DNA from 2 places in the Paenibacillus tundrae genome. Region 1 is predicted to be linked to the other one. Evidence: predicted binding sites of a transcription regulator. Region 1 holds the regulator's gene; the other holds the start of a gene.
The links. The regulator Rex, encoded in region 1, represses fermentation and respiration genes when NADH is low (regulators of the CRP and FNR family bind a similar motif). The targets are predictions, from matches to a motif close to TTGTGAAATATTTCACAA.
Positions count from the first base shown of each region.

Region 2: the regulator Rex is predicted to act here: its motif matches at 4,745-4,762, upstream of nadA (quinolinate synthase NadA).

Region 1 is NZ_CP145605.1:4,108,534-4,116,615, reverse strand. Features, by position in the region: gene panB (3-methyl-2-oxobutanoate hydroxymethyltransferase) at 45-920, shown strand; gene panC (pantoate--beta-alanine ligase) at 917-1,813, shown strand; gene panD (aspartate 1-decarboxylase) at 1,806-2,189, shown strand; gene V6W81_RS18360 (tetratricopeptide repeat protein) at 2,283-2,915, shown strand; gene dinG (ATP-dependent DNA helicase DinG) at 3,077-5,941, shown strand; gene V6W81_RS18350 (redox-sensing transcriptional repressor Rex) at 6,143-6,796, shown strand; gene V6W81_RS18345 (amidohydrolase) at 6,783-8,082, shown strand, end outside.
Region 2 is NZ_CP145605.1:63,886-71,967, reverse strand. Features, by position in the region: gene hslO (Hsp33 family molecular chaperone HslO) at 1-352, opposite strand, end outside; gene V6W81_RS00320 (type III pantothenate kinase) at 443-1,213, opposite strand; gene nadC (carboxylating nicotinate-nucleotide diphosphorylase) at 1,220-2,086, opposite strand; gene nadB (L-aspartate oxidase) at 2,083-3,699, opposite strand; gene nadA (quinolinate synthase NadA) at 3,735-4,673, opposite strand; gene ftsH (ATP-dependent zinc metalloprotease FtsH) at 5,006-7,051, opposite strand; gene hpt (hypoxanthine phosphoribosyltransferase) at 7,152-7,691, opposite strand; gene tilS (tRNA lysidine(34) synthetase TilS) at 7,745-8,082, opposite strand, start outside.

The DNA of each region.
Region 1 (8,082 bases):
TTTGTTGTGTTTACATTGAAAAGGTGAAAGGAGCCATGACCAAAATGGCAAACAAACAAGCATTAAATATTGTGAAAATGAAAAAATATAAACAGGATGGCGTTCCGCTGAGTATGATTACTGCCTATGATTATCCAACCGCGCAACTTGCCGAAGAAGCAGGTATTGACCTTATTTTGGTTGGAGATTCACTCGGTAATGTTGTGCTCGGTTATAACTCAACGCTCCCTGTAACAATTGATGATATGGTGTATCACACACGCTCTGTAGTACGCGGGGCAGAGAATACCTTTATCGTTGCAGATATGCCGTTTATGACCTATCACGGCAGTATTGATGAGACACTCAAAGGCGTGCGTCGCCTGATGCAGGAGGGGCATGCTCACGCCGTCAAAATGGAGGGCGGAATGGAGATTGCAGATACCGTGAAAGCGGTAGTTCAATCAGGTGTGCCTGTTCTGGGGCATATCGGTCTGACCCCTCAATCCGTTAATCAGATCGGTGGTTATCGTATTCAGGGTAAGGATGCGGCTGATGCGAAACGTCTCATGGATGAAGCTAAGGCGCTTGAAGCGGCGGGGGCGTTCGGGATTGTTTTGGAATTGGTAACGGAAGAAGTGGCAAGAGCGATCTCAGAAGAACTTTCGATTCCTACGATTGGTATCGGAGCTGGACGTGGCTGTGATGGCCAGGTGTTGGTATTCCATGATGTGGTGCAATATGCTTCACCTTATACACCCAAACGTTTTGTCAAAACATACGGGGATGTAGGCGAACTGATTCGTAACAGCATTAGTTCATACGTGAAGGAAGTCAAAGACCGTTCATTCCCAGCACAAGAGCACGTGTTCACAGCAGCAGATGGCGTGCTAGACCAATTATATGGACATCGCAAAGAAAAGGTGGCGAACAACGGATGAAAGTAATCCGCACAATAACCGAAGTAAGACAGGAAATTAGCAGATTGCGCCAGAGCATTGGTTCAGCTGAAGCCACGGTTGGTTTTGTACCTACTATGGGTTATCTGCATGAGGGACATGCGAGCTTGATGCGGGCAGCGAAGGAGCAGAGCGATATCGTTGTTCTAAGTATCTTTGTGAATCCAATTCAGTTCGGACCAAACGAAGACTTTGATAGCTATCCACGTGATGAAGCTAGGGATGTGGAAACAGCAAGGCTGCAAGGGGTGGATATCGTATTTATTCCCTCTGTGAGCGAGATGTATCCAGAACCTACGCAGACAACAGTGTCTGTTTCCCAATTAACGAATCGTTTGTGCGGAGCATCCCGCCCAGGGCACTTTGATGGGGTCACAACGGTGGTTTCTAAGTTATTTAATATCGTGCAACCGCAGCGTGCATTTTTTGGCATGAAGGATGCGCAACAGGTGGCCGTTATTCAGCAAATGGTCAATGATTTGAACATGGCGGTGGAGATTGTACCTTGCCCAATCGTACGTGAAAGCGATGGTTTGGCTCTAAGCTCAAGGAACGTCTATCTAAGCGAAGAACAGCGTGAGCAGGCACTCGTGCTGTCACAGGCTCTGCGATTAGCTCAAGAGACTATAGATACGAATTCCTCGGTAACTGCGGCGAACATTCGCGAGATGTTACGTAAGGTGATTCAGGCGTCACCACTGGCAGTCATTGATTATGCCGAAATTCAAGCTTTTCCAAGCTTACAGCCACTAGCTGATCATGAAATGGTGTACGGACGTGAGGATGTCTTAATTGCCCTTGCAGTTAAATTTGGAAAAACAAGATTGATTGATAATATTAAGTTGCACAAATCGGAGGTGCTGTCTCATGTTTAGAACACTGATGAAATCCAAAATTCACCGCGCTACCGTCACGGAAGCGAATTTGAACTATGTGGGTAGTATAACCATTGATGAAGATCTGATGGAAACTTCCGACTTGATGGAAAATGAAAAGGTTCAAATTGTTAACAATAACAATGGAGCACGTCTCGAAACTTACGTGATTCCTGGCCCGCGTGGCAGCGGTGTGATCTGTCTTAATGGAGCGGCTGCTCGGTTGGTTCAACCTGGTGACACCGTAATTATTATTTCATATGCGATGATGTCTCAAGAGGAGGCTAATGCTCATAAACCAACCGTTGTCTTTGTAGACGAGCAGAATAAGCCTGTTCAAACCTTAAAACAAGAGATCCACGCAACAATTATGTAATCGACTGGTAAGGGGAATGAAATCGGTGCATCAAGCAAAAAATGAGTACAGGTCACTGCACTAATTCATTTTTTCAAGGGTGGGGATGCATCGATGTTCCAGCATGTTTTCGCAGAAATGAACGACATGTTAGATGAAATTATCAAGCGCTACCCTTCCGCTGAAGGCCTGAACAAACAGGAGTTGCTTCAAAAGTGGAATTTGCTCAAGCGGATGAGTGATGGCATGATTGATGAGTGGCTGATGTTTGAGGAGAAGATGAGTCAGGTACGTGAACAAGAGCTGGTCAAACCTGCGTCGCTAGAACCGGAGCAGGAAGCCGTTACGGCACTACCTGAAATTCATTTGGAGTGCTTTAGCCGCGGTCAAGGCTATTTCAAATTGCAGATGTACCCGCAAGCCATTACCCAATTTTCGCGGATTGTAGCCGACTATCCAGATAGTGCATTGACTCGTTATTATCTGGCGCTTGCTCATCTCAATTTGGAACAAAACACAGAGGCATTAGCACACTTACATCGTATATTGCGACTTAAGGGATCACCACGTCTAAAGGGGCTGGTCTGCAATGCCCTTGGATGTATTGAAGCCAAGCTTGCGAATCCACAAGGAGCATGTTCGTTGTTTGCACAGGCGCTTCAGCATGACCCAACGTTGACCGAACCACTGTATAATATGGAAGCTTGCAGGCAAAACAAAGGACAATTGCAATTCGGAATTGGCTGACTGCATTTGGGATAAAAAATTGGAGTAGCCAGCATGAAGACGGTGTTTCTTCCTCAGGGATTACGGAGGAGGCACCGCCTTTTTTTGTCAGTTAATTTTCAAACGTCCTTTTTTTTGCTATGCTGTAACATAGACTGGAATGGAAGGGATCGTACATTGCAATGAAATTTGCCGTATTGGATTTCGAAACAACCGGCACGCAGTCCGACGGTGAAATTATACAGGCCGGACTTGCCATCATAGATCATGACTACAGCATATCTCAAATATATAGTTCTTATGTGAATCCGGGCGTACCGATTCCACCGTTTATTACGGGGTTAACCGGTATTACCGAGGAAGATGTTGCGGACGCTCCTTCATTAGAAGAGATGATGATGGAGATGGTTCCACTGTTGAACGATGTCGTTCTGGTTGGTCATAACGTCGCATTTGATTTTCATTTTCTTCAAAATGCATTAGACCGTTGTGGATATTTGCCATTCACAGGACGAATTTTGGATACCATTGATTTTCTCAAAATCTCATTTCCTTCACTTAGCTCCTACCAGTTAGGATATGTATCGACTGAATTCGGATTTCAGCATGACCGTCCGCATCAGGCGGATAGCGACGCGTTAGCTACCGCGCATGTACTGCTGAAGTGCTTGGATGAGCTACGGGAATTGCCACTTATTACGATTCAGCGTTTGTCTGACTTATTTGCACCAGAGGATAGCGATTTCGGTTGGTACCTCGACGGTATGCGAAGTGAGAAGGAAGCTGAACCTATTCAGGATTTGGATGGACACACCTATTATCGCCAATTAGCGCTTAATGTGAGTGATTGGATGGACATTGGTGCTCCACGCAATGAGCTGGAGGGTAATCCGCTAGATGGTGTCAGTTTTGAGCAATTCATGGATCAGGTTCGAAGCAATCTCAGAGATACCTTGGATCACTACGAGGAACGGGAAGCACAGACTTTAATGTTCAGCAGTGTGAGACAGGCTCTGGATGAAGAGAAGCACCTGCTTATTGAAGCAGGTACGGGGACAGGTAAGTCTCTGGGGTATCTGCTACCAGCCATTTATGAAAGTGTGAAGCAAGAACAGAAAGTAATGGTGAGCACACACACCATTAATCTGCAGGAGCAACTTAGAGAACGGGATATACCGATGCTTACTGAAGTTGTACCGTTGCCGTTTAAAGCTGCTGTATTCAAAGGTCGGGGTCATTATTTGTGCCTGCGCAAATTCGAACACAAAATCAACAAACGTGAATTTGCTACACCCAAAGAAGACTATTTCACAGCAGCACAGATGATTGTTTGGCTTGCTCAGACAGAAACAGGGGACGACGAAGAACTGAACCTGAGCGCGCGTGGTGGGGACTTCTGGGAGACGGTGCAGAGCGAGTCTGAATCCTGCCTTGGGCGATCTTGCCCATGGTTCCGCAAATGTTTCTATCACCGGGCGAAGCATGAAGCTGGCTTATCAGATATCGTAATTACGAATCATTCCAAATTATTTACCGATGTGAAAGCAAGTCATCAGCTTCTTCCTGCGTATGAAAGTCTTGTTATAGATGAGGCTCATCACCTAGAGGACGTAGCAGGCAAACATTTAGGCTTGCATATGAAATATTTCACGATGGTTCATACGCTCACACGTCTGTTTAAAGATAGCCGTAACGGTCAGTTGCCTATGCTTCGCTCCCAGCTATCAAGCCATGAAAAATCAGTACAATGGGGTTCAGCTATTGATCAGATGTTCCCGCTTGCTGTTGAAGTCAAGGACATGTGGGACAGATTGAGCGAATCTTTATTTAATCTTCTTCCTGAGCGTAGTGATGCTTCCCCAGGGGAGACAGGTCAATTCTCTCTTCGATTGAAGCCGTCGCAGAAGCCTGATAAGTGGCAGGCGCTTCAAGAGGATGAGAATCAAATATACGTAACGTTAGGTGACTTGATTCGTAAGGGTGATAAGCTGTTACTTGAGATCAAGGAAGAACAAGATGATTATCAATCCGATAGCTTGATTACGGATATTACAGGCCTTCTGAAGGATCTTGCCCTACTCAAAGAGAATCTACGTTTCTTCATGCGTATGGATGATGTCAATACCGTTTATTGGATGGAAGCAAGTGGACAGTTCCGAAGTAAATCGCTACAGCTCTATGCGGTTCCTGTAGATGTCAGCGCACAACTGAAGGAATTGTTCTTCGACAAAAAGAAAAGCGTTGTTCTGACTTCAGCTACACTTTCTGTAGATAAGTCATTCCAATTTATGATTGAGCAACTAGGATTGCAGGAAGCAGCAGACCATAACCGTCTGCTTACGTCCTTGCTACCGTCTCCGTTCCGTTATCGGGATCAGGCCTTGCTTGTTATTCCACGTGATTTCCCAAGTTTAAAAGGCAGCGTAGGGGATGCACACTTTGTTGATATGTTGGTGCATTCATTAGCCGAAACGGCCATTGCGACGCGTGGACGAATGATGGTGCTCTTCACGTCATATCGGATGCTGAGACAAGTGTATGATCCGCTCAAGGAGGCCTTGGCGGGTAATGATATCTCGCTGCTCGGTCAAGGGGTGGATAGTGGTAGCCGTTCGAAGCTCACACGCCGATTCCAAGACGCCAAAGCAACAGTACTTTTGGGTACCAGCAGCTTCTGGGAAGGGGTAGACATTCCAGGGGAAGCACTCACCTGTCTGGCAATTGTTAGATTGCCATTCCAGCCGCCTAATCATCCATTATTGGAAGCGAAAAGCGAGCTGTTGCAACAACAGAAGAAAAATCCATTTATGAAGCTATCTGTGCCACAAGCTGTTATTCGTTTTAAGCAGGGCTTCGGAAGACTTGTACGGACAGCGAAGGACAGAGGCATCGTCATTGTATACGATACACGGGTCATTGAAGCATATTACGGTAAGTATTTCTTATATTCGTTACCAGGTCCCAAAATGGAGCATATGCTGACCGAACAGATGGTTCCACGAATTCGTGAGTGGTTAGACCAGCCTACTGATGAGGCATCGGAATAGGGCTATACGCGCAAGCGTTGCACCCTGATCGCAATTAGTTGTAAAATTTATAAGATTCAATAATTGAGAAATAAAGATTACTGCTATCATAATGTATATCATTGAGGCATCCTGTCCACGTAACCGTGATTTTGTATGGCATGCAGGGTGCCTCCTATTTAATCTATCTTCAGGGTCACATTGGTAAAGGGGAGTAAACGAATGAAATCAGATAAAATATCAGAAGCTGTCGTGCGGCGTTTGCCAGTTTACTTGCGTTATTTGAGTGAATTGAGTCAACGTGAGGTTACTACGGTTTCTTCTCAAGAACTAGGACTACGCTTGGATCTTAATCCAGCTCAGATCCGAAAGGATCTAGCCTATTTTGGTGATTTTGGTCGCAAAGGCATTGGCTATGACGTTTCCTACTTGATCGAGAAAATTCGGCACATCCTGAAGATCGATCAGCAAATCAACGTAGCATTGGTTGGTGCGGGTAATCTTGGACACGCCTTGTCTAATTACAATGCATACTTGAAAGACAACATGAAGATTGTTGCCGTATTCGATGCTTACGGTCCCAAGATTGGTACTCAGATTAATAGCTTGAAAGTTCAACCAATGAATGAATTATCAGAGTCTGTCCAAAAGGATAATATTCGTATCGGCATAATTACAGTTCCAGATACAGAAGCTCAGAATGTAGCTGATCAACTGGTCGAGTCGGGTATTGAGGCTATACTTAATTTTGCACCAACGATCTTGAAAACGCCGCCGCATATTCGCATTCACCATGCTGACTTTACGACGGATCTACTCAGCCTTGCTTATTACCTGGAGAATGGAAAGGACGACGAGGAAGATGACGACAAATAAATGGGTTATTCATAACGGCAAATTTGCTGTAAATAGTGGTTTGGACTGGAAAGTGGTTCAAGGTTATATGGTTGTGGAAAATGATAAGATTGTGCATATTGGTGAGACGCTACCGGAAGGGGACGAGAGCCTGCCTAAAGTGGATGGAAAAGGACTTCTTTTCCTACCGGGTCTGATCAATACGCATGGTCATGCAGCAATGTCACTTCTAAGAGGACATGGAGATGATCTAGCGCTGCAGGTATGGTTACAGGAGAAAATGTGGCCTATGGAAGCTAAAATGACGGCTGAAGATGTGTACTGGGGATCATCCCTATCTGTGTTAGAAATGCTAAAAGGAGGAACTACGGCTTTCCTCGATATGTATGATCATATGGATCAAGTGGCTAAAGTGGTAGAACAATCCGGTATTCGCGCTTCTCTGGCTCGTGGAGTTATTGGTCTGTGTTCAGAAGAAGAGCAGATGCGTAAGCTGGAAGAATCGGCTGCATTTGCCCGTGAGTGGCATGGACAAGCGGATGGCCGCATCACAACGGTTATCTCACCGCACGCTCCATACACATGTCCGCCGGATTACATAGAGAAGCTTGTACAAGTTGCACACGACTTGAATCTGCCTCTGCATACACACATGTCAGAAACGATCCGAGAAGTGGAGCAAAATGTGACTGATTATGGGCTTCGTCCTGTTGCTCATCTGGAGAAACTGGGATTCTTCTCCCGTCCTTCCCTTGTTGCTCATGCCGTACACCTGAATGATGAAGAAATTGAAATTTTGGCTCGAAATCATGTTGCAGTTTCCCATAATCCGGGTAGTAACTTGAAGCTTGCTTCGGGTGTCGCTCGTGTACCGGATCTTCTAAAAGCTGGTGTGATGGTGTCCTTGGGAACCGATGGCCCTGCAAGCAACAACAACCTGGATATGTTTGAAGAGATGAGACTGGCAGCTCTGATTCATAAAGGAGTATCGGGTGATCCAACGGCTGTACCAGCTGGAGAAGCTCTTCTGTTAGGAACGGCTTATGGCGCCAAATCTATTTTCCTAGATGATACGGGTTTATTAGAAGTGGGGATGAAGGCAGATTTTATCGCCCTTAACATTGAACAAGCTCATTTCTATCCGCATACGGATCTAATCTCACATACCATCTATTCGGCTTCAGCGAAAGACGTGGAGCATGTGTGGGTGGATGGTAAACAAGTGATTAAACACGGCGAATGTCTCACAATGGACGAAGAGCGCATCTTGCGTGAGTCTCAATCGGCATTTGATGGTTTGCTTGCCC
Region 2 (8,082 bases), 2.5 Mb from region 1:
TACCCATACTATTGCTAGGCAAGTGCACGTGTGGGTTGGAAACATAACCACGCACTTCACCTTTCGCATTGGCGTCTGCTACAATCTGGCCGATTGGACCATCGCCCTTAACCTGAATGGTGAGCTTCTCTTCTCCCTTAAGCATAGCACCCATGATAGCCGCAGCTGTAAGGGTACGCCCCATGGCAGCTGTAGCCGTGGGAAACGTATCGTGTCTTCTGCGCAGCTCCTCAACCAATTCTGTCGTCTGGACAGCAAATGCTCTAACCCGTCCATCCATTGCTGTACCTCGAATTAATCGATCTTGTTTTTTGTTTTCCAAGTCATTCAGCCTCCTTTGGCGTTTTGCCATGTATTATTGTGTATCCATCTAATGTAGAAGAAAAAAAACGGCACAACACGTAAGACTGTCTAATCAGCCCGCTGTCTGCGCCCTTTGTTCTTACCTTTCCCGGTTCCGCTCATAAATGATACGCAGCCCTTCAAGCGTAAGCAGCGGATCGACTTCTTCAATGCTGCGGGTTTCTTCTGCAATCAAAGCAGCAAGTCCACCAGTCGCGATGACCTTCGGCTTCGCTCCCAGCTCCTCACGAATGCGTTCCACGATTCCGTCCACCTGCCCTGCATACCCATAGATAATGCCCGCCTGCATGGCATGAACCGTATTACGGCCTATGACCTTCTTGGGTTTCTCTAGCTCGATACGGGGTAACTTAGACGCCCGCTCGTACAGTGCTTCTGTGGCAATATGAATGCCTGGTACGATGGCACCACCTAAATAATTGCCCTTCTCGTCAATACAGTCAAATGTCGTCGCTGTTCCGAAATCAACAACGACAAGCGGCCCCCCATATTTATGAACGGCTGCTACTGCATTCACGATTCGATCTGCACCTACTTCACGAGGGTTCTCGTAACGCAGATTAAGTCCTGTCTTAATTCCAGGCCCAACAAGCATTGGCTTTTTGCCAACATACTTAGCACACATCGTTTCAATCACATTCACCAGTGGTGGAACGACAGATGAAATGATAACTCCTTCAATGTCACGTGTAGAGATACCGGACATATGAAATAAATTATAAATCAATACGCCATATTCATCCACTGTGGACTGACGAGATGTGCTCAAGCGAAAATGGTGGAGCAACGTTCGACCTTGATATACACCAAGAACGATATTGCTGTTGCCCACGTCTACTACAAGAATCAAAGAGGTTCACCCCTCTTTCTTTTCGTTTAAATCAAGGCTAATATCCAGGCTCTCAAAAGAGTAGGTTAACCTGCCAACTGAGATTACATCCACACCGCTCTCTGCAATACCACGAATGGTTTTCAAAGAGACGTTACCTGAAGCCTCAACTTTCACATGCGGAGACTGCTCACGGATTATCGCAACTGCCTCACGCATACGATCTGGGTGCATGTTATCCAGCATAATGATATCCGCTCCAGCTTGCAATGCCTCTCGTACCTGATCCAGGTTTTCCGTCTCCACTTCAATGGTCATGGTATGCGGAATAGCTGCCCTAGCACGCTCAACAGCGGCTGTAATGCCACCTGCGCCCTTGATATGATTATCTTTAATCATAACCGCATCATATAAACCAAAGCGATGATTCGATCCACCACCCACACGCACCGCATACTTCTCAAGTAATCGATGACCCGGTGTAGTCTTACGTGTATCTACCAACTTCGTGGCTAGGCCTTCGATTGCTTCCACATAAGAACGTGTACGAGTAGCAATACCCGACATCCGTTGCAGCAGGTTCAGAGCCAGCCGTTCACCTGTTAACAAGCGGTGTGTACTTCCTTCCACCTCAGCCAGTATAGTACCTGTTGTAACCAAGTCACCATCTTGAACCATCGGTTTAAACACTATTGTAGGATCTACGACTTGAAACACCAGTTCAGCTACAGTGATCCCTGCAATGATACCATTGTCTTTGGCATGAATAACCGCCTTGGATTGATGGCTTGCCGGAATCGTTACACTGGAGGTCACATCACCGGCACCAACATCCTCACGAAGCCAGCTTTTAATTCGTTCGATGAGTTCTTCATTATATCCGTTCAATATCATGACATCAATTCCTCCACAATCGCTTGTTCTCGTTGCTGCAGACTATGCTTCTGCCAGACTACATCATCACGCTGCGGGAAATCTTCCCGATAGTGTGCCCCTCGGCTTTCCTGCCGATGTAACGCACCTGTAGTCACTAGCCATGCACATGTCAGAAGGTTGGCATACTCCATCTCTTCCCTTTGTGTAAGCATCTGGTCAAAATAGTGCAACTCATGCTGAAGCTGTTCCATAGCTCCTTGCAGATTAACCCCGTTACGGCGCAGACCAACATAACGAACCATCATTTTTTGTAGTCGTAGACGTCGTTCAGATACAGGTCTTTGCTCTGCCACAACTTTTCTTCCGATACCTCCAGCAAAATGCTCATAACGAATTGGAGCTAGAGGCGGAAGGGAAAGAACTCGCTCCACTATCCTTCGCCCAAACACGATCGCTTCTGACAAGGAATTGCTCGCCAGACGATTCGCTCCGTGTACCCCTGTAGATGAAACCTCCCCACATGCGAACAACCTGCCAATACTGCTCTCGCCGCTAAGATCTGTCTTCACACCACCCATCATGTAGTGGGCTGCAGGTGCAACTGGAATCCAGTCTGTAGTCATATCAAGCCCGTACCGCATGCAGGTTTCATAAATTGTGGGGAAGCGATGCTTGATCAGTTCGGTTGATTCATGCGTGATGTCTAAGTAGATAAAGGTGCTGTTAGTGGCTTCCATTTCACTGACAATCGCTCTTGCTACAATATCACGAGGAGCCAGCTCAAGCTGTTCATGATAGCGTTCCATGAAGCGTTCGCCCTTCACATTGCGCAACACAGCACCTTCACCCCGTACCGCCTCCGATATGAGGAAACGCGGCGCTCCCGGGTAACATAAGGAAGTAGGATGGAATTGAATGAACTCCATGTCCCGAATGACAGCTCCGGCACGATATGCCATAGCTACCCCGTCAGCCGTTGCAACCTCTGGATTCGTAGTGTATCGATACAACTGTCCAGCACCGCCAGAACATAAAACGGTCGCCTGAGCTTTGACATACACCTGCGAACCATCTGCCTTTTGGACAAGGGCTCCTATACATTCACCATGATCAGTGATCAAATCAATAACAAAATGTTCATCCCATACTTCAATGCCAGGGTGCTCATTGGCCACTACAGTCAGTGCTCGCACAATTTCATACCCTGTTGCGTCTCCATTTGCATGCAAAATACGGCGGTGGCTATGCGCTCCTTCCTGCGTCAACGCCAGCACGCCGTTCTCCTCATCGAATGCTGTTCCCAGTCTGATTAATTCCTTAACACCATCTGGGCCTTCATTTACCAACGCCTCAACCGCTACGGAGCGGCATAAGCCTGCTCCAGCGATTAACGTATCCTGCAAATGGTATGCGGGGGAATCATCCTCTGCAATGACAGCGGCAATTCCTCCTTGGGCATACCGTGTGTTACTTTCCAATAACGATTTCTTCGTGATCATCAACACACGGCGCTCTTCACCGGCTTTGATGGCAGTAAACAATCCCGCAATGCCTGAACCAATCACTAGCACATCCGTCTCGACTACAGGCAGCGAGGAGAGATCAAAATCGACTAAGTATGAAGGTATCATATTATTCACCCGTCTTGGAGCAAGAGTAACGCACGTTACTTCACCAATAACATACGCTCTAGTGATTCTCTGGCTTTGTCAGCAACAGCTGGTGGTACGTAAATTTGCGGCTTCATCGTTTCCAGACACTTCACCAGCTTCTTCAGGTTATTCACCTTCATGTTAGGGCAAACGAGAAATTTGGTGGCAAAATGAAACTGTTTGTCTGGGCTATCCAGACGGAGCTGATACCCTGTTCCATCTTCGGTACCTACGATGAACTCTTTCGTTGTGGACTTCTTGCAGTATTCAAGAATAGCTGTAGTGCTGCCTACAAAATCACCCATCTCCACTACTTCTGGGCGACATTCAGGATGGACAACAAATTCAGCATTCGGATATTTAGCTCTCATCTCCACAACATCTTTAACCGTTAGCATATCGTGGGTATTACAGTACCCTTCCCAGATAATCATCTTCTTGTCCGTATGTTGCTGCACATAATGACCTAGATTTTTATCAGGTACCCAGATGATTTCATCAGAATCAACAGATTGGATCACTTTAACAGCATTTGCTGAGGTGCAACAGATATCCGTTTCTGCTTTGATCTCCGCCGAGGAATTGATATACGTAACCACTTTGGCATTTGGATGTTGTGCTTTTAACTTACGGAGCCCTTCAACGTTGACCATATCGGCCATCGGGCAACCTGCACGTTCATCCGGAATAATAACCGTTTTGTTTGGTGCCAGAATTTTAGCGCTTTCACCCATAAAATGAACCCCGCAGAATACGATTACATCTGCATCGGTCTCTGCAGCTTTTTGAGCTAGCAGAAATGAATCTCCGCGAAAATCGGCAACTTCCTGTACTTCATCACGTTGGTAATAATGAGCAAGAATAATAGCATTACGTTCCTTTTTCAACTCCATCAGCCGCTCACGCAGCTCACGGTTCATCTCAGCCTTGCGCTCTAAAGCCAGAGCTTCCACCTGTGATCCTCTCCTTATCGGGACAGCGATATTCACTGTTTCGTATGACTGCCTACGTCATCATTTTTCGCTTGAGAAACGAATCACAAGCGGTTTAACACCTAATGTACACAACGTTCACGACTCTGTCAATAAATGAAATGTCTCCAGAACTGCCTGATAACTACCCATTTTCTGCATGGTTCTTCCTCAATCTCGTCATTACCGTTATATATAATTTAAAATAATCGGTATGCGTATCATTATCCCTTGAATTGATTCTAAGACATAAAAAAGGAGAGCCCTTGGGCTCTCCTCTGTGTATCTGTCATTAGACAGATCATTAATTTAGATTATGATGTTGGTTTCGTTCCACCATCATCTGGATCGTTACCGTTAGGTTTATCCAGATTCGGAGTTTCGTTAGGAATATCACCCGATGGTGTTCCAGGTGTTTCATCCTTGCCTTGAATACGGACACGCACATCGCCGATGTTATCAACGATTGGCTCTCCACTTTCACTTGGCGTACCTTCATCATCATTGTTGCTCTCAGCTACCGGAGTCAGAGAACCTGTCTCGATCAATTGCTTGATCTGATCCATTTCCAAAGTCTCCACTTCAAGCAATGTTTCTGCGATCAGATGCATCTCTCTCGTATGTTTTACGAGCAAGTCCTTACATTTCTCGTAACATTCGTTAATAAAGCGTTGCATTTCCTGATCAATCTCATATGCAATGGAATCCGAGTAATTCTGTTCATGTCCAATATCACGACCAAGGAACACTTGTCCTTGTGAACTTCCGAATTGCATTGGACCCAATTTTTCACTCATACCATATTCCATAACCATGCTACGAACAATACCTGTCGCTTGTTGGAAGTCGCTGTATGCACCAGTACCAATTTCGCCGATGAACAATTCTTCCGCAACACGGCCTCCAAGGAGTCCTGTTACTTTGTCGAGCAGCTCTTGCTTGGTGACAAGCATACGATCTTCTTTTGGCAACATGATTACATATCCGCCCGCACGTCCGCGCGGAATGATAGTAACTTTATGTACCATATCGGCATGTTCCAAGAAATAACCAACGATGGTGTGACCTGCTTCGTGATAAGCAACAATTCGTTTCTCACGGTCACTGATAACACGGCTCTTCTTCTCCGTACCAACAATGACACGGTCAATCGCCTCGTCAACTTCTTTCATGGAGATATCTCTACGATTACGACGTGCTGCAAGCAATGCCGCTTCGTTCAAGAGATTCTCTAGATCAGCACCAGAGAAGCCCGTTGTACGCTTCGCGATAACATCCATCTTCACATCTTTGGTCAGAGGTTTGTTACGAGAGTGTACTTTCAAGACAGCTTCACGGCCTTTAACATCTGGGCGGTCAACCGTAATTTGACGGTCAAAACGTCCTGGACGCAGCAAGGCAGGGTCAAGAATATCTGCACGGTTCGTTGCAGCTACGATGATGATACCTTCGTTAGCGCCGAATCCGTCCATTTCAACGAGCAACTGGTTGAGCGTCTGTTCACGTTCATCGTGTCCACCGCCAAGGCCAGCGCCACGCTGACGACCTACAGCATCAATCTCATCAATAAAGATGATACATGGGGCATTTTTCTTCGCATTTTCAAACAAATCACGTACACGTGATGCACCGACACCGACGAACATTTCTACGAAGTCGGAACCGGAAATACTGAAGAACGGTACACCCGCTTCACCGGCTACGGCACGTGCGAGCAATGTTTTACCAGTACCTGGAGGACCTACGAGCAATACGCCTTTAGGAATACGTGCACCTACTGCTGCAAATTTACGAGGATCTTTGAGGAAGTCAACGACTTCAACAAGTTCCTGCTTCTCTTCATCAGCACCAGCAACGTCTTCAAACGTAACCCGTTTTTTCTCTTCGTTATAGAGACGAGCCCGACTTTTACCAAAGTTCATTACTTTACCGCCGCCGCCTTGCGCCTGATTAAACAGGAAGAAGAACAACAGGAACATAATGATCAAAGGAATAAAAGAGGTCAACAGTGTCAGCCAGATGCTGTCACGTCTCATTGGCTCCTGATTAAACTGAAAATTATTAGTTTCACTTGCCGCTACAAGCTCACTAATCGCTTCATCCGTAGGAGGAATATACGTTGAGAAGTTTTCTGATTTGGCTTCTGCAGGCTTCTCTTTGTATTGACCGGTTACCAGAAACGACTGACCGTCGAATTGAACCGTCAATTCAGCAACATTGTTGGCCTTAACTGCTGCACGCAACTGATCATATCTAGGATTATCGGTGGCTTCGCCGCCATTGCTGACGAATTGGACTATGCCCACCACGACTAAAAAAAGAATTAAATAAAAAGCAGAATTCCGGATGAACCGATTCATCCCCTACCTCCTCTCGAGACACTTTAATTATTTTAACATAGCCCGACACGGCTTCTCAACAGAAGCCAGAAAACTCTCAAGGCTTGGGTCCAGGATGATATTAGCTGGTGTAGACTTCCGGCTTCAAAATCCCGATATAAGGAAGATTCCGGTACTGCTCAGCGTAATCCAAACCGTATCCAACGATGAATGCGTCAGGAATGTCAAAGCCTGTGTAATGAGCTTCTAGCTCGACCTTGCGGCCTGATGGCTTATCAAACAGCGTGACTACACGCACAGACTTGGAGCCACGGTTTTCAAGAAGATCAATCAGGTAACTGAGTGTGAGTCCACTATCAATAATGTCTTCGACAATCAGAACCTCGCGATCTTCAACCGAAACATCCAGATCCTTAATGATTTTGACAACCCCTGACGATTTGGTGGAAGCGCCATAACTGGATACTGCCATAAAATCCATTTCAACAGGTACCGTTATGTTCTTAACCAAATCAGCCATAAATATAAACGCACCTTTGAGCACACAAATGACCAAAGGGTTGCGACCTTCATACTCGGCACTTAATGTTGCGCCTAGTTCCTTAACCTTACTCTGAATCTCTTCTTCGCTAATCAATACTTCTTGAATATCGTTCTGCAACTGTGCGAACCTCCTAAAGTTATACTATGAAAGCCTTACCTGAACCATAACCACTACCCCTGAATCGCTGAATCGCCTACAGTCATGTATAAAATTGCGGAAGTATCCTCTTGAACCGGTGCTACGTTCGAGCGACGAACACCAGGCAACCAAATAATGTTGCCCGCTCCGTCACATACCACTGGTATTCGTGGACGGACAGAAGGTGGGATTTTTTCATCGATGAAAATATTTTTCACCTTTTTGCTTCCGTTTAATCCCATGACTTTCATGGTATCTCCAGGTAATCGTGAACGCACAATCAGCGGCATAACCAGTTGATCCGCATCAAATGCGGCTTGGTTCGCTGATTCCGGTGCAAGATAGTCCTCGGGGATTACGGTCGTCAAGC